Regions from separate parts of the Arthrobacter sp. AOP29-A2-19 genome, predicted to be linked through region 2. Evidence: riboswitches for the same ligand, from Rfam matches in the RefSeq annotation. Region 2 holds a riboswitch; each other region holds the start of a gene.
What was found. A riboswitch is a leader RNA that binds a small molecule or an ion and turns the genes downstream of it on or off. The one in region 2 is predicted to bind S-adenosylmethionine.
Positions count from the first base shown of each region.

Region 1: another riboswitch for S-adenosylmethionine. It lies ahead of AC3ZJJ_RS15970 (flavin reductase family protein); the one in region 2 lies ahead of AC3ZJJ_RS14005 (substrate-binding domain-containing protein).
Region 3: another riboswitch for S-adenosylmethionine. It lies ahead of AC3ZJJ_RS14665 (acyl-CoA dehydrogenase family protein); the one in region 2 lies ahead of AC3ZJJ_RS14005 (substrate-binding domain-containing protein).

Region 1 is NZ_CM176894.1:3,453,638-3,459,460, reverse strand. It holds gene dnaB (replicative DNA helicase) at 1-667, opposite strand, end outside; gene AC3ZJJ_RS15980 (DUF1801 domain-containing protein) at 1,173-1,616, shown strand; gene AC3ZJJ_RS15975 (hypothetical protein) at 1,647-2,093, shown strand; gene AC3ZJJ_RS15970 (flavin reductase family protein) at 2,151-2,657, opposite strand; SAM riboswitch class IV at 2,708-2,823, opposite strand; gene rplI (50S ribosomal protein L9) at 2,982-3,434, opposite strand; gene rpsR (30S ribosomal protein S18) at 3,450-3,689, opposite strand; gene AC3ZJJ_RS15955 (single-stranded DNA-binding protein) at 3,753-4,349, opposite strand; gene rpsF (30S ribosomal protein S6) at 4,392-4,697, opposite strand; gene AC3ZJJ_RS15945 (acyltransferase family protein) at 4,952-5,823, opposite strand, start outside.
Region 2 is NZ_CM176894.1:3,036,485-3,042,307, reverse strand. It holds gene AC3ZJJ_RS14020 (ribonuclease activity regulator RraA) at 1-131, opposite strand, end outside; gene AC3ZJJ_RS14015 (ZIP family metal transporter) at 314-1,069, opposite strand; gene AC3ZJJ_RS14010 (hypothetical protein) at 1,239-1,517, opposite strand; SAM riboswitch class I at 1,793-1,889, shown strand; gene AC3ZJJ_RS14005 (substrate-binding domain-containing protein) at 1,982-3,073, shown strand; gene AC3ZJJ_RS14000 (sugar ABC transporter ATP-binding protein) at 3,057-4,595, shown strand; gene AC3ZJJ_RS13995 (ABC transporter permease) at 4,592-5,608, shown strand; gene AC3ZJJ_RS13990 (ABC transporter permease) at 5,605-5,823, shown strand, end outside.
Region 3 is NZ_CM176894.1:3,186,201-3,191,675, forward strand. It holds gene AC3ZJJ_RS14660 (LLM class flavin-dependent oxidoreductase) at 80-1,486, opposite strand; gene AC3ZJJ_RS14665 (acyl-CoA dehydrogenase family protein) at 1,531-2,787, opposite strand; SAM riboswitch class I at 2,795-2,892, opposite strand; gene AC3ZJJ_RS14670 (AmiS/UreI family transporter) at 3,088-3,711, shown strand; gene AC3ZJJ_RS14675 (FmdB family zinc ribbon protein) at 3,745-4,032, shown strand; gene fmdA (formamidase) at 4,111-5,367, shown strand.

The sequences.
Region 1 (5,823 bases), 420 kb from region 2:
CGGGGCGCGCGGCGATGACGATCATCTGCCCGCCGTGCAGGCCCTGCGTCAGTTCGTCGAGTTCGTAGAAGCCGGTTGGCACGCCGATCATGCCCTCTCCGCGGCTGCCGGCGGACTCGATCTCGTCGACCGTCCCCTCGATGATGTCCCGCAGGGCGACGTAGTCCTCCGCCGTGCGCCGCTCGGCCACGGCATAGATCTCCGCCTGGGCCTGGTTGACGATCTCGTCGACCTCGCCGTCCTGCGAGTAGCCCATCTGCACGATCTTCGTGCCGGCCTCCACGAGGCGGCGCAACACGGCACGCTCGCGGACGATCTCCGCGTAGAAGCCGGCGTTCGCCGCCGTCGGAACCGACTGGATCAGCGTGTGGAGGTAGGCGGGCCCGCCGATTCGGGAGATCTCGCCGCGTTTGGTCAGCAGGTCGGAGACCGTCACGGCGTCGGCCGGTTCGCCTCGGCCATAGAGGTCGATGATCGACTCGTAGATGGATTCGTGCGCGGGCCGGTAGAAATCGACACCGCGGAGGACCTCGACACAGTCCGCGATCGCGTCCTTGGAGAGCATCATGCCGCCCAACACACTCTGCTCCGCCACGAGGTCCTGCGGCGGGGTGCGTCCGAAGTCGGACTCCCTCGATCCCTTGGGCTCCGCTTGCGTCAAAGACACGGCACTTACCTTCCAACTGAGCGCGGAGCGGCCTGCGGTGCGCTCCGTTGTTTCCTCCAGTATCCCAGCGGCTTCCCACGCCCGGAGAATGTTGTGCACAGCGCTGCGGGGGGATTGCCGGGTATCCACATATGGACCGGAGACCTTGTCACCATAGACCCTTAAATGCCCACACCCAAGGCACTTATCCACAGCCCGTGTGGAGAACCTGTGTGTTTAGCGGCGTGTTGTGTGCACAGACTGGGGACGAACCTGTGGATGAAAAATTTGTTTCAGGAATAATCGCGCTCTGACTAGGCACTTCTTTGTACACACCCCTTGTGAGGAAAGTTTTTTTATCCCAACATTCACCCGGCACTTGGATGTTTACTGGCGAGTAAACCGGCACGTGTGAGACTAGTTACCCACATATCCCCAAGTTATCCACAGACACGCCGAGGATTGGCCCCGACGGCCCGCGCGAGCCGTTCTTGTTGCCCGTGTGGGGCACTGCGATACTGGGCCCATGACCGAAGTCAAGACGGCCCCGCGTTCCGCGGATCCACGGGAATTTGTTGCCGCCCTCGAACACCCGGTCCGCCGGTCGGACGCCGAGTACCTGATGGAGATGATGGCGGACGTCACGGGCCAGCCGGCGATCTTGTGGGGACCAAGCATCATCGGATTCGGCGCCTACCACTACCGCTATGCTTCGGGCCGCGAGGGCGACGCCTGCGCCGTGGGGTTTTCGCCGCGCAAGGCCAGCCTCTCCCTCTACGGACTGACCTACGGCCCCGACGCCCCGGGGATCCTCCCCCTCTTGGGCAAGCACAAAGTGGGGGCCGCCTGCCTCTACGTGAACAAGCTCGCGGACGTCGATCTCGACGTCCTGCGCGGACTGACGGCGATCGGCTACCGCCACGTGATGGACAACCTCCATAACGCCGGCGCGGCCCACCCCTCAACCTAACGGCGCACGGCGCCACAGAGGAGCACAACCATGTTTGGACTGACCCTGCCGGAGTTGCTTGTCACGGTGTTGGTGGTCGGGGCGCTGCTCTGGTTGCTCGTGGCCGCCATCGCGTCGAGGCCGCAAAACCAGACGAACGAGGCCGATCTCTACATCGCACGGCTCAACGAGGCGGCGGCACAACAACAGCGGCAGGAGACGGAGCGTGCCGACAAGATCCGCCAGGCCACCATGGCCCGCACGGCAGCGGCGGCCCGCACCTCCACGGGCAGGAACGGACAGGGCGCAGCCTCGTCTGCCAGCCGTGCCGCCACCGCCCGTGGCTCCGCGCAGGCGTCCGGGGATCCCGAGTATCTCGAGACGGTGCAGCTGATCCGGGCGGGGAAGACGCTGGAGGCGATCCGGAAGGTAAGGCGGGACACGGGCATTTCCGTGGCGGAGGCCACCAAGTTCGTGAACTCTCTCCGCGCCTCCTAGGGTGGCCGCCGCACCCGGTGCTCCGGCACCCGGCTGCGTGTGCCTGGAGGCATTGACCTAGACCAGTGCGGCTTCCTGAAGCCTGCGGAACTCGGACCCGTGGAAGACCAGTGGCTCGTTGGCGTCACCGTGTGTCTCGTGTCCGTGCACGCGCAGGATGACCACGTGGTGGTCGCCCGCCGGCACCTCCTGCTCCACGCTGCAGTCGAGCCACAGCGCCGCGTCGTCCAGGAACAGCGCACCGTCGTCGGTGGATTCGAGTTTGAGCCCCGCAAAGCGGTCGCCGCTCCGCGAAGCTATCTGGCGGCAGACCCCCTCGTGACGCTCTCCCAGAACCGAGACGCCAATCCTTCCGGCGGCGCGCACGATCGGCCAGGTGCGGGACGTGTTCTGCACCGCGAACATCACCAGCGGCGGATCCAGTGACACCCCGACCGTGAAGGACGACGCGATGATCCCCTGCGGCTTGCCGTCGATGATGGCGCACAGGGCCGCGATGCCCGAGGGAAAGCGTGCAAAGGCCTTGCGGAGCGAATCTGGCTGGAGGTTTTCTGTCAGCGGCATGACGTTCCTTCGGCGTAGTGCACACCGCTGCGCCAGAGATGCGCCCGCGGGTGCGGTACTTGCCACGCCGGTGTATCCGGGCGGCCGAATCATCACCTGGAGCACCCCACTACCTTGAGAGGGTTGCCGTCCAACTAGCCAGGGCTTCGCGTTGGCACTCTTGATTCACCTACAACGCTAGGCTTCCCCCTTGGACGAGGTCAAAAGTCCGGCGCAACATTTCGCAAGGAAACGCGAAAGGGCCCCGCCTTGCGGCGGGGCCCTTTCACGGTCTACCGGGCGCTGCGTCGGAACGTGTTCCGTCGCCGTGCTCGGCTACTATTGCTACTTTGCCGCGACGACCTGAAGGTCGAGCGTGGCGGATACGTCCTCGTGCAGTCGCACGGTCGCCTGGTAGTTGCCGGTCGACTTGATGTGTTCCGGCATCTCGACCTTGCGCTTGTCGATGGAGCCGAGGCCCGCGGCCTCGACTGCCTTCGCGATGTCCTCGGCCTTGACGGTACCGAACAGACGACCGGACGCGCCGGCCTTGACGGTGACCTTGACCGGCTTGGCGGACAGCGAGGCAGCAAGCTGCTGCGCGTCCTCCAGGTTCGCAACGGCGCGAGCGGCACGGCCGGCCTTGATGGACTCGACCTGCTTCTCGCCACCCTTGGTCCAGGTCAGGGCGAAGCCGCGGGGAAGAAGGTAGTTACGGGCGTAACCGTTCTTCACCTCGACAATGTCGCCTGCTGCACCGAGACCGGTGACTTCGTGGGTCAGAATGAGCTTTGCCATGTTGGTATCCCTTCCTTAGCCGCGGCCAGCGCCGGAGTAAGGCAGCAGGGCAACTTCGCGCGCGTTCTTGATGGCCTGGGCGATCTTGCGCTGCTCCTGGACGGTGACGCCAGTGACGCGACGCGCACGGATCTTTCCGCGGTCGGAGATGAACTTGCGCAGCAATGCGACGTCCTTGTAGTCGATGACCTTAACGTCAGCGGCCTTAAGGGGGTTGGACTTTGGTTTGGGCTTACGGAGTTCAGCCTTAGCCATCGTGGAGCTCCTTTGATCTGGTGGAGCCCGCAGAAAGGTTCTGCGGGATGGTGAATATGTTTGTTAGAAAGGCGGTTCGTCGGAGCCGGGGTTGTTGCCCCAGCCACCGCCGCCGGAGGACGACGAGGCCCACGGGTCTTCCGCCGGGGCGTTCCAGTTTCCACCGGAGTTACCGCCCGCGTTTCCGCCCGAGTTCCCGGCGTTTCCGCCACCGAACCCGCCGGACTGGCCCGCGTTGCCGCCGCCGAATCCGCCGGAGTTTCCGCCGCCGAAGCCACCGCCTCCACCGCCGGAGCGCTGGGTGCGGGTGACCTTGGCGGAGGCGTACCGGAGCGAGGGGCCGATTTCGTCGACCTCAAGCTCGGAGACGGTTCGCTTTTCGCCTTCCTTGGTTTCGTAGGAACGCGACTTCAGCCGACCCTGGGCGACTACTCGCATGCCCTTGGTCAGCGTCTCGGCGACATTCTCGGCAGCCTCGCGCCACACCGATGCGCGGAGGAACAGCGTTTCGCCGTCCTTCCACTCGTTGGTCTGGCGGTCGAAGGTCCGCGGGGTGGAAGCGATGGTGAAGTTCGCCACCGCCGATCCCGACGGGGTGAAACGAAGTTCCGGGTCACCGGTGAGATTACCGATGACCGTGATGATGGTCTCGCCTGCCATTGGTGCCTCCTGTTGTCGGTCTCTACGTGAGGGAGCCGCAGACTACTCTGCGGAAACCTTCTGCTCTTCCGGACGGGTGATCTTGGTGCGCATGATGGTCTCGTTGAGAGACAGCTGGCGGTCAAGTTCCGCGGAAGTCGCCGGGGTGGCGGTGAAGTTGACGACGGCGTAGATGGCCTCGGTCTTCTTCTGGATTTCGTAGGCCAGACGACGGCGGCCCCAGATGTCGACGTTGTCGATGGTCCCGCCATCGTTGCGGACGACGTCCAGGAACTTGCCGAGAGTCGGCTCCACGGTACGCTCATCGACCTCGGGATCGATCAGTACCATCAATTCGTATTTACGCATGTGAACCCACCTCCTTTGGGCTAAACGGTCACGGTCTTTCCGTAACAGGAGGTTCTTTGCGTTGGCTGGCGCCACGCCCGACTGCGGGCACGGCGGAAACAGCCTGAACCATCCTACCGGATGTCCGAAGCCCACCCTAACGCCGGTCCCGGCGGCGGCGGCGCCGTCACGGCCGCCCTGTGGAAGGCCGCGCAGCGCCCGGGGATGTGGAGGGCGATGCCCCGCCGCCGGAGGCGGAGGATCCGCGGCGATGGCTAGGGCTTCAGCCCGTCCGCCCGCATCGCCGCGAGGAGGCGTTCGGTGAAGACCGGGACCAGCGTCCGCACGTAGGTGTCGGACAGGTGGTGGTGGTCCCGGTAAACCAGCACGTTCCCGATCAGGGCCGGACAGAAACCGTCGACGCAGAACTGGTCCGTGAAGTCCAAGACGTTCGCCCTCGGCTCCCGCCGGCCGGCCTCGAGGGTCGCGTCCGTGTGCTCCAGCGCGTCGGACTGCGACCGCCCGCAGTCCTCGGGGCTGTCCGGGTTCGCGGCCACGCAATCGCGCGGATATTCGTCGCGGCCCGGCCGGGGATTGTCCACGATCGGGTACACGGGAATTCCCGCGTCCTCGAGCGCGGACCAGTACTCGGCAAAACCGCCGGCCGCGTCCCCCGCGAACGTGGAACCCGCCCAGTTGCCCGTCACCACAGCGTCAACGTCGCCGCGCTCCACGATCCTCCGCAGCGTGGCCGCGTTCGCCCCGGCGCAGGAGATCCCGCCCTCCACTTCGGCCGTCCGCCTGGCCGCACTGAACGGGCAGGAGGACTTCAGATAGGTCACCAGCGTCCAGCCCCGCTCCTTGGCGGCCTCCGCCATGGCCTGGTACCAGTGGCCAGCGTGGGAGTCGCCCACCAGCGCGACGGTCAGGCCGCCAGCGGAGTTCCCGAACTCGCACTCCTTGGTGGTCGGTGCAGCCGGGTCCTGAACACACTCGCCCAGGGCGGGACGGTCCGCCGGGGCGGCCGCGGGGGCCGGCACAATGGCGCGGCTGCCGCCGGCGTAGGCCGGGGCTCCGGCCGGGATGGACCCCGCCCCCAAACCGGATGGAGGCGCCGCCAAGAGCTGCTCGGCGGCGGCACGCTCGG
Region 2 (5,823 bases):
AAGGCCTCGCCGACCATTCGCTGGCGGGACGGATTGGAGACGGACAGCCCCTCAAGGAACGTGTTGCGGAACCCGCGGGCGAGTAGCTGGGTGGTAATGGTCGCGGTGCCCACCGAGTGGAGCGCGGCCATGGCCTGCTGGCTGAGTGGGGCCTGGGCGCTCGCCGGTGCCTCTGTTTCTGCGCTCCGACCGGACTGACCTGTTGCTTCTACCGACACCATGTTTCCTTTCGATGAGTCGAATAAATTGGTATACCAAGATACCAACGCTCAAGCTACAGGAGGACAGACGCACACGGAAGAGGTGCCGGGACTCAGCCGCCCGCGTGGTGCAGGGCAAGCGCGGCGACGAAGCCCATGGAGGCCGTCATCCCGGTCATCACATGGTGTTCCTCGAAGGCCTCCGGGATCATCGTGTCCGCGACCATGGCCAGGATCGCGCCGGCGGCCAACGCGTTGATGAACGCGACGAGGGGATCGGGGGCCGTCTGCAGCGCCAGGTAGCCGACAAGGGCGCTGATGCCGGACATCACGGCGATCCCGCCCCACACACCGAAGACGTAGCCGGCCCCGCGGCCCGCCCGCTTCATTCCGGCGGTGCTGGCGAGCCCCTCTGGCACGTTGGAGATGAACACGGCGGTCAGCATGGCGGGGCTCGCCGCGCCCCCGGCCACGATCCCCAGCCCGAGCACCAGCGATTCGGGGATGCCGTCCAGCAGCGCCCCGACGGCGATCGCGGTCCCGCTTCCGGGGTGCTCGTCCTCGCCCGGTTGGAGCGGCCCGGACCGCTTGCGGTGTTTGGCGCCGCGGGCGGCGAGCATCGCGTTGGCCCCGGCGAAGAGGGCGGCGCCGACGATAAACCCGATGACCGTGGCGGACATGCCTCCCGTCGAGACGGCCTCGCCGACCAGTTCGAACGCGAGTGCCGAGATCAGGACCCCCGCGCCGAAAGCCATCACCGTGGAGACCGTTTTGGTGGGGATGCGCCACTTCCACGCGATGGCGCAACCCACGAGCAGCGCCGACCCGCCCAGGGTTCCCGCCACGAGGGCCGTGAGCCAATCGGGCATCATGCCCCGCGCCCAGGGCCGGCCGCCGGGCGATGCGTCGCGGGAGACGCCCGCGCGACGTTGTTATGGGGCCCGCGCACGGGCCACGACGTTTGCGGGGAGGTCATGCCCCATCCTAGGACCGGCCAGGGACCGCTGCTGCCCGGTCAGCCGCCCGGTCGCCTCGCGTTCAACGCACCGAACGACGCCGGAACAGCCGACGCAACCAGCCGTCCGCGCCGAGGTGCCCCTGGAGTTCGCGGGGGCCCGCCGCCTCGTCCGGCAGTCGCCCGTCCTCGCCGTAGAAGATGTGCGAGGTTCCGGGGCCGGGGTTCTGGGCCCCGGCCAGATTCGGCAGGCCCGGGCTGTCGGCCGACGTGTGGACGCCGTGTGGTCCCACCCCCTCCATGTCGCGCAGCGGGTTCTCGCTTGGATGGTCCTGCTTTTTTGTGGAGCCCAGTCGCTTCATCGCACTCACCGGTCCTTCGACGCCGTGGCTTCATTTTAGGATTCGGCCGCGTCATAGGGAATGGATGGTGGACCGTGCGGCCATTAGCAGTCGATGTGCCGCGCAAGCACGAATGTGTCCCACATGTCCCCCCGCGTCCGATCATTACGCCGCCGCGGGCCGGCCGGCACGTGCGCGCGATCCCCAGGTGACGCCCCGTGACCGCATGTTGAGCAAAAGGGACGGACCATGACGACACAATCCGCCGACCCGGGAGCCGTTGGTTCAATTGAAGGACACCATCCAGAGCGGCTGAGAGACCTGGCTCAACGACGCCGCAGCAAGTCCGTGGACTCCATCCACGGATAGTGCTTCGGCCAGGACCGATGGAGATCTCACGATTCCGGCCGTCATCACGGGTGCCCCCTCGCTGCCGTCTGCCGTTTCGCTGATTTCTTCGACATCCACACAGTTGAAGGAACCCCATGCACCCGACCCACGCAGCTCCCACCCCTCGCTCCACGCCGTTGGCGGGCGGACTCCTCAAGTCCATCGGACTGGCCGCCGCGGCCGCGATCATCCTCACCGGCTGCTCGCTGAAGGAACCCGTTGCACCCGCCGGTGCGGCGCCGGCCGCGGGTGCCGCGGCCGCCGCGGCCCCCGCCGCGGACAACGCCGCCGTGGCCGACGCGCCGTCCCTGGAGGGAAAGACCATCGGCATCGCCGCCAAGGACATCGTCCACGACTTCAGCCGGGTCGTGTACGACGAACTCAAGGCCAGCGTCGAGGCGCGCGGCGGCAAGGTGATCGCCACCCAGGCCGAGGCCAAGGACGACAAGCACGTCACCGACGTCGAAAACCTCGTCACCCAGCGCCCCGACGCCATCGTTGTGATTCTTGGCGACGCGCAGACGCTGACCCCGGCGCTGAAGAAGGTGGACGACGCCGGCATCCCGCTCTTCACCATCGACTTCCAGTCCGAATACGGCATCAACAACGTCACCAGCGACAACTGGGTCATTGGCTCCACACTCGCCCGCACGCTCGCGGAGGACATCGATGGCCAGGGCAAGATCCTGGCCTTCAACGGCTTCCCCGGGGTCGCCCCGTGCCGCATCCGCTACAACGAGCTCAAGGTGGTCCTGGAGGACTACCCCGGCATCGAGATCATCCAGCCCGAACTCCAGGACAAGTACGAGGGCACCATCGAGGACGCCAAGAAGCAGATCCAGGACCAGTTGCGCCGACTGCCCGAGGGCGAGATCGACGCCGTCTGGAGCTGCTGGGACATCCCGCTGATCGGCGCCGCCCAGGCGATCGACAGCGCGGGCCGCGACGAAATCAAGCTCTACGGGGTCGATGCCGAGCCCGGCGCGCTGGACCTGATCGCTGATCCCGAGAGCTCTTACACCGGGACGGTGGCCCAGCAGACCAAGGCCATGGCCGCGCAGTCCGCCGCCAACGTGGCCCTGTTCCTGGGCGGTCGCGAGGACGAGGTCACGCGGACCAGCTACCTGTCCCCGGTGTTCATCGACAAGACCAACGTGAACCAGGTGCGCAATGACCTTGGCATCTAACCCACCGCTGCTCGCGATGCGGGCCATCAACAAGACCTTCGGTGCCGCCCGCGTCCTCGCCGACGTCGACCTGACGCTGCGGGCCGGAGAAATCCTGGGCCTGGTCGGCGAGAACGGCGCCGGCAAGTCCACGCTGATCAAGATCCTCACCGGGCTCCACACCGCCGACGAGGGCACCATCGAGCTGGGCGGCGCCGCCGTCCCGGTCTTCAGGCCGGCAGACGCCGAGGCCCTGGGCATCCACGTGATCCACCAGGACCGCCACCTGGCCGCCAAGCTCACCGTCGCGGAGCAACTGTACCTGGGGCAGCGGACACTGGGGCGAGGCTGGATCCGCGCCCGGTCCATCGAGGCCCGGGCCGCCGCCGACATCCTGCGCGTCACCGGTCAGGACATCGACGCGTCGCTCTTGGTGGAGCGGCTCACGGTCGCGCAGCAGCAACTCATCCAGATCACCCGCTCCGTCCTCTCCGAGCCGCGGATCCTGATCCTGGACGAGCCGACCGCGCCGCTGGCCGCCCGCGAGGTCGAGCAGTTGTTCGGCACGTTGCGCCGGCTTCAGGAGCACGGCGTGGGCATCATCTACATCAGCCACTACCTTCAGGAGTTGCACGAGATCACCGACCGCGTGACGGTGCTCCGCAACGGGCGCAATGCCGGCGACGTGGACCTGCGGTCGGGCACGCTCGAGGACGTCGTCGAGCTGATGGTCGGACGCAAGGTCGTCGAGTTCGAGCACGGCCGCGCGCCCCGCCGGCCGCAGTCGGACACGCCGGCCCTGCGCGTGGAGGCGCTGACGGTCCCGCGCGCGCTCGAGTCCCTGGATATCGAGGTACGGGCCGGCGAGGTCGTCGCGATCACCGGGCTGGTGGGCTCCGGCGTCGACGTGGTCGCCGACGCGGTCACCGGAACCGGCCGGCGGCGGGGCGAGGTGGTGCTCAACGGCAAGCCAGTGGGAACCATCGCCGACTTTGTTGCCCACGGCGGCGCCTATGTGCCGTCGAACCGGCGGCGGGACGGCCTTTTTGTGCGCAACACCGTCCAGGAGAACCTCTCCGTCGCCAGCCTGAAGGCCGTCTCCCGGCTTCTCGGATTCATCTCGCCCGCACGGGAGCGCAAGCTCGCCGAGGGACTCGTCAAACAACTCGACATCCGGCCCGCCAACGTGGCCGCCGTGGGCGGAAGCCTGTCCGGCGGGAACCAGCAGAAGGTGGTCCTGGCCAAGTGGCTCGCGACCAAACCCTCCGTGCTGGTCCTCGACCAGCCCACGTCCGGGGTCGACGTCGGCAGCCGCTCGCAGATCTACGAACAGATCCAGGAACTGGTCGACGCCGGCGCCGCGGTCCTCGTCGTCACCGTCGACCTGGAGGAGCTGGTCGGCATCGCCGACCGGACCCTGGTCCTCTACCGCGGAAAGGTGGCGGCCGAGCTCTCCGGAACCGACGTCACCACGGACAGGATCCTGGAGATCGCCTCCGGCGCCGCGGCCGTTTCCACGCAGAACGCCAAGGAGTACGCATGAGCACCGCCACAGTATTGCGCGATCGAGCGGGCGAGGGAACGGGCGCCGCCAAGCCCCCGCACAAACGGCCATCGGTCATCACGTGGGCCGGGTACGCGATCGTTGTGTTGGTCCTCGGCGTCTTCGCCGTCGGATCGCCGCACTTCCTCCAGTTGTCCAACCTCGCCTCGGTCCTGAACCAGGCGGCGGTGTTCGCCGTCGCCGGGATCGGTCTGGCCGTGGTGATCGTCACCGGAGGCGACGACGTCCTGGAGGGCGGCATCGACCTGTCCATCGGTGCGGTCGCCGGGCTCGCCGGCACCGTGACCGCCGTCGCCGTCGCCTCGGGCGCGGGCGTCCCACTGGCCGTCGTCGTCGGGCTGGCCGTCTCCGCCGCCATCGGGGCGGTCAACGGGACCGCCGTGGTCCTCGGACTGCGGCCCCTGCTGGCCACGCTCGCCACGATGGGAATCGCCACGTCGCTGGAACTGGTGGTCAGCGAAAACATCAAGGTGGCCCTCGAAGGCGGCGTTTTTGTCTGGCTGCGCCAGGGCACGGTCGTGGGACTGCCGTCCGCCGTTGTTGTGCTGCTGCTCGTCGCGCTCGCCGCCTGGTGGGCGCTGGACCGCACCGCCTGGGGCGTCAACAGCCACGCGGTGGGCCAGAACCCCACGGCCGCGTCGGTGGCGGGGCTCAGCCCCGGGCGCTACCGGTTCGCCAGCTACGTCGTCAGCGGCCTGCTCGGCGGGATCGCCGGCGTGCTGCTCGCGTCCAGGCTCTCCGCAGCCGTCCCCGGCATCGGGGCGCAGATCCTGCTGGACATCATCCTGGTGGCCTACATGTCCACCGTGTTCTCCCGGCGCCTGGTGGTCAACGTCGCCGGCACCGTGGTCGCCGCGGTGTTCGTCGCGGGCCTGACCAACGGCCTCACCCTGATGGGCGTTCCCAGCCAATGGGTGGGCGCCGCCAAGGGTGTCCTCATCCTGCTGGTGCTCGCCGTCGTCGTCGTCCGTGGAAGGAGCGTCTCGAAATGACGCTGACCCAAGAACCAACCGTCCGCAACGACGGCGCCACAACCCCCTCCGTGCGGCCGGGACGCGCCGGAGCGTCCGGATCGGTCGCACGTGTCCTCCCGCGGCTCATCGCGCCGCTGGCGCTCGCCGGAATCCTCCTGGTGTTCAGCCTGCTCTCACCGGTGTTCCTGAGTGCCGACAACCTCCTCGGTGTGCTGGGGCAGATGGCCATCCTG
Region 3 (5,475 bases), 150 kb from region 2:
CCGCATCCTGACCCGCCGCGGGCCTGACACGCCTCCGGCCCGGATCCGACGGCGGATCCGGGCCGGTTTGTGACGGGCGCTAGCGGACTACGGCGGACGCGGAGACCCGATAGCCGGCCGCGCGGTGCGTGTCGGCGACCCTGTCGCCGCGGCCGAAAAGCTTGTTGCGTAGCGTCCCAGGCGCGTAGCCGGTGGGATACGCGCCGAGCTTCTGGAGCTCCGGCACCACGTGCTCCACCACGTCCTCGAACGTTCCGGGGGTGATGGCGTAGGCCAGGTTGAAACCGTCCACGTCGGTCTCGTCCACCCATTCGACGAGCTTTGCGGCGACGTCCTCACCCGAGCCGACCGTGATCGGCCCGAACCCGCCGACGCCGACCCACTCGGCGAGCTGGCGGATGGTCCAGGGCCTGCCCGTGTCGCCTGAGGCCCGCTTGAACGTCTCCACCGAGGACTTGATGGCGTTGGACTGGACGTTCTCTCCGATGACGTCGTCCGGCCCGTAGGTGGACAGGTCCACGCCCATCCAGCCGGAGATCAGCGCCAGCGCGCCGTCGATGTCCGCGTAGGACTTGTACTCCGCGAACTTCGCCTCGGCCGCCGCCGTGTCCTCGGCCGTGACGATGGTCTGCATGGCGTAGATGCGCACGTCGTACCGGTCCCTCCCGGCGGCCTCGACGGCGTCGCGGATCCTGGCGACGGTCTCCTTCAGCTGCTCGCGGGTAGGGCACGTGACGAAGATGGCCTCGGCGTTCTCCGAGCCGAAGCGCAGGCCGCGCGGCGACGTTCCGGCCCGGAAGACGACGGGCGTGCGCTGCGGGCTCGGCTCGGTGATGGCGATGCCGGGGACCTTGAAGTACTTCCCCTCGTGGCCGATTTCGTGGACCTTCGCCGGGTCGGTGAAGACACCGCTGTCGACGTCGGCGACCACCGCGTCGTCCTCCCACGAGCCCTCGAGCAGCTTGTAGACAACCTCGAGGTACTCGTCGGCGTGGTCGTACCGCTCGGAGTGCGGAAGCTGGTCCTCCTGGCCCATGTTCCGCACGGCGGAGGGCAGGTAGCCGGTGACGACATTCCAGCCGATCCGCCCGCGGGTCAGGTGGTCCAGGGTCGCCAGCCGGCGGGCGAACGGGTAGGGGTGCTCGTAGGCCGTGCTCGCGGTGACGCCGAATCCGAGGTTCTCGGTGACCAGCGCCATGGCGGAGACCAGCATCATGGGATCGTTCACCGGGACCTGGGTTCCGGCCCTCAGCGTGGTCTCGTTGGAGCCCCCGAAGACGTCGTAGGTGCCGAGGACGTCGGCGATGAAGATGCCGTCGAACAGGCCCCTCTCCAGCGTCTTGGCCAGCTCGGTCCAGTAGGTCAGCTCCTTGTACCGCGCCGACTGGTCGGCAGGGTGGCGCCATAGTCCGGGCGACTGGTGCCCCACGCAGTTCATGTCGAATGCGTTGAAGCGGATCTGGCGTCGTGACGGGACGGCGGGCATGGTTCTCCTAGCGTTGGTGGTGCCGGCGTGGACTGGGGGGCGGGTCAGCCGACGAACCCCACCTGGGCGACGTCGCCGACAGCGTCGAACTTCCGTGGCGGGGTGCCGTTGACCTCGTAGTCCCCCACGATGCGCGCCTTGTAGATGGCCGGGTTGTGCGTGGCGACGGTCCGCGCGTTGCGCCAGTGGCGGTCCAGGTTGCATCCGCGGGCGGTGGACGAGGCGCCCAGGCCGTCGAACAGCTTGGAGGCGGTGGCGAGCACCAACGGCTGGACCACGGTCTGCGCGCGGTTCGCCGCGAGTTCGCAGACCGCCCAGCGCTCCGCCTCGCTCAGCGTTGTCTGGCCGGCCACGGATTCGAGCTCCGCGACGGCGGCCAGGACCACCGCGTCGACGGCGAAGGCGGTGGAAGAGATCTCGCCCACCACCTGGAGGACCTGCGGCTCCTCGCGGACCGGCACGCCCGTGCCGGTGCTGAAGGAGCGCGTGCGCGCCTGCACGGCCGAGCGCGCGTCGGCGAGCACGGCCCGGCAGATGCCCGCCTGGACGGCGAGGAGCACCAGCTGGAAGACCGCCGACTCGGAGTGCGCCTCCAGGTCCGCTGGGCGCAACAGCGTGTCCACGGGAACGTCGTCGAACGTCGTCGAGCCGGTGCCGGTGAGTTGCTGGCCGAAGCCGTCCCAGTCGTCGAAGATCCGCACGCCCGAATGCTGGGTGGAGACGACGGCGATGTGCCGGTGCGCGACGCCCGGCAGGGTGGCGGCGACGGCCACCCAGTCGGCGAAAATGGTTCCCGTGCAGTAGTACTTCTCGCCCGACAGCCGCTGCCCGCCGTCGTGCTCGGCGAGCCGCGTGTTCAGGGTTCCCAGCTCGTTGCCGCCCCGCTCCGTGTAGGCGTTGCCCACGAGCTGCCCCCCGACGAAGCGCGCGAACCAGCGTTCCCTGATCTCGGGATCCTCCAAGGTCAGGACCGATTCCACGAAGCCGATGTGCGAGCGCAGCAGGTGCGCCACCTGGGAGTCGGCCTCCGCCAGCTCGACGAGGAGCCGGAACGTGTCCGCCAGCGTGGCGCCGTACCCGCCGTCGGCCTCTGGGACGCGCAGCGCGCCGAAGCGCAGCTGGTTGAGCCAGCCCACCTGCTCGTAGGGAAGCACCCGCTCGGCGTCGCGGATGGCGGCCCCCTCCGCGATGCGCTCGAAGACGGGGCGGAACACGGAGGCCAGCTCGTCATAGTGCCCGTCGACGGGCACTCCGGGAGTCAGCTTGATCAGGTGCCGCGCCGGGACAGGGAACTGCTCCACGTTAATCACTCCATCGAACCTGGCGTGAGCACCTACCTCCCGCGGGACGGGAAGGGGTTGCTGCGGCGTCGTTGAGCCAGGACTCTCGGCCGCTCTGGATGGTTGTTGACTCCATTTGTACCCGCCTTTTCGATCCCTGCCAAACGCGGGCTCATGCGGCGACTCGGTAAATCGGCGTCCATCCATTGACCTTGCCCGGGCCCGGGGATAGCTTGCTCGAACCGGTAAAAACCGCACTACCGCGCGCGAGATCCACCCCACTATCCCGTAACCCATGACTGTGTTTCGGAGGGTATCCACGTGAGTAACGTAGGTCTTTTGTATGTCGGAGCCGTGTTGTTCATCAACGGCCTGATGCTCATCGGCAAGGTGCCCGGCAAGTCCGCGGCCATCATCAACTTCTTCGTCGGAACCATGCAGGTGGTCTTTCCGACCATCATCATCGCCCAGTCGGGCGGGGACCCGGCGACCATCCTCGGCGCCTCCGGGCTGTACCTCTTCGGCTTCACCTACCTCTATGTGGCGCTGAACCAGATGTTCGGCCTGCCGGGCGAGGGGTTGGGCTGGTTTTCGCTCTTCGTCGCGGCATGCGCGGTGACCTACGGGGCCATCAGTTTCACCGTCTCCAACGACCCGGTGTTTGGGGTCGTCTGGATCATTTGGGCCGTCCTGTGGTTCCTCTTCTTCCTGCTGCTGGCGCTGGGCAAGGACTCGCTGACGGAGACCACGGGCTGGTTCACGATCATCGTGGCGCACCTGACCGCGACCATTCCGGCCCTCCTGCTGCTGTCCGGCACCTTCGTGTCCACTCCCGCCAACGCCGTGGTGATGGCCGTTGGGGGCATCGCCGCGCTCGCCATCGCCTGGTTCCTGGGCCGGCGCGCGTCCGTCCAACGGGAGTCGGCGGCGGCCGCGCACGCCTGACACCCACGCCCACCACAAGAGTTAGGAGCGCCGATGCCCCTGTACGAGTTCCGCTGTCCCGAGGGAACAACACTCGAGGGGAACTATCCGATGGGCTCGGTCCCCGAGGACGTCCCCTGCCCGGAATGCGGAGCGCCCGCGCGGCGGCGAATCTCCGCCGCCCGCCTGTCCATCGCGGGCGGCTCCGCGTTCGGACTCGTCGAATCCACGCTGTGCAGCGCCCACGAGCCCGAGGTTGTGTCCTCGCTGCCCGGGCGCGGCCGGCGTCCCGCCACGCGCACCACCACCAACCCGCTCCACCGAAAGCTGCCGCGTGACTGACGGCGGCATGCCCCAGCGGGCCTTCCCCACGGGGGGCCCGGACACCAGTTCCACCCGATCGTGAAGGAGAAAAGCGCCATGCCTGAAGTCATTTTCCGCCTCGATTCCAGCAAGAAGTTCGAGGAGCAGGAGAAGGTCGGACACAACCGGTGGCACCCGGAGATCCCTCCGGTCGCCACCGTCAAACCCGGCGACTCGTTCCGCGTCGACTGCCGCGAGTGGTTCGACGGCGCGATCGTCAACGACGACTCCGCCGACGACATCCTCAATGCCCCGCTGCTGACCGTGCACAAGCTCAGCGGCCCCTTCGCCGTTGAGGGCGCGAAACCGGGCGACCTGCTGGTGGTGGACATCCTCGACGTCGGACCCATCCCCCAGGAGGACTCGGGCCCGCTGGCCGGCCAAGGCTGGGGCTACACCGGGATCTTTTCCCGCAACAACGGTGGCGGCTTCCTGACGGACCAGTTCCCCGATGCGTACAAGGCCATCTGGGACTTCACCGGACAGGTGGCCACCTCGCGGCACGTCCCCGAGGTGTCCTACGAGGGACTGATCCACCCCGGGCTGATGGGCACCGCACCGTCCGCGGAACTGCTGGCCAAGTGGAACAAGCGGGAGGGCGACCTCATCGCAACCGACCCGAACCGGGTCCCTCCCCTGGCCCTGCCGCCCGAGGGGGAGCACGCGGTCCTGGGCGGACTGGCGCGCGGGGAGTGGGAGCGGGTCGGCGCCGAGGCCGCGCGCACCGCGCCTCCCCGGGAGAACGGCGGAAACCAGGACATCAAGAACTTCTCCAAGGGAACGCGGGTCTTCTATCCGGTGTTCGTCGACGGGGCCAACCTGTCCATGGGCGACCTGCACTTCTCGCAGGGCGACGGCGAGATCACCTTCTGCGGCGCGATCGAGATGGGCGGCTTCCTGGACCTGCGCGTCGACGTGATCAAGGGCGGCATGGAGACCTACGGGGTCAGTGAGAACGCCATCTTTATGCCCGGCCGCGTGGACCCCCGTTACAGCGAATGGCTGGCCTTCTCCGGGACGTCGGTCACCCTCGACGGCGAGCAGAAGTACCTGGACTCGCACCTGTCCTACCAGAGGGCGTGCCTGCACGCGATCGACTACCTGACGAAGTTCGGCTACAGCCGCGAGCAGGCCTACCTCCTGCTCGGGTCGGCCCCGATCGAGGGGCGGCTCTCCGGCGTCGTGGACATCCCGAACTCCTGTTCGACCGTCTACCTGCCCACCGCGATGTTCCACTTCGACGTACGGCCCTCCGCGGCGGGCCCACACCGGATCGACCCGGGCATGGGCGCTCCGCGCTCGGCAAACACCTAACCCGGCATCGGCGGCAAGGTGCCGCCCGCGGTCGGTGAACGACGGCGGGCGGCACCTTGTCGCGTGCGGTGCCGGCCGCGAAAACCGGCAGCATGCCAGCGCACGGTC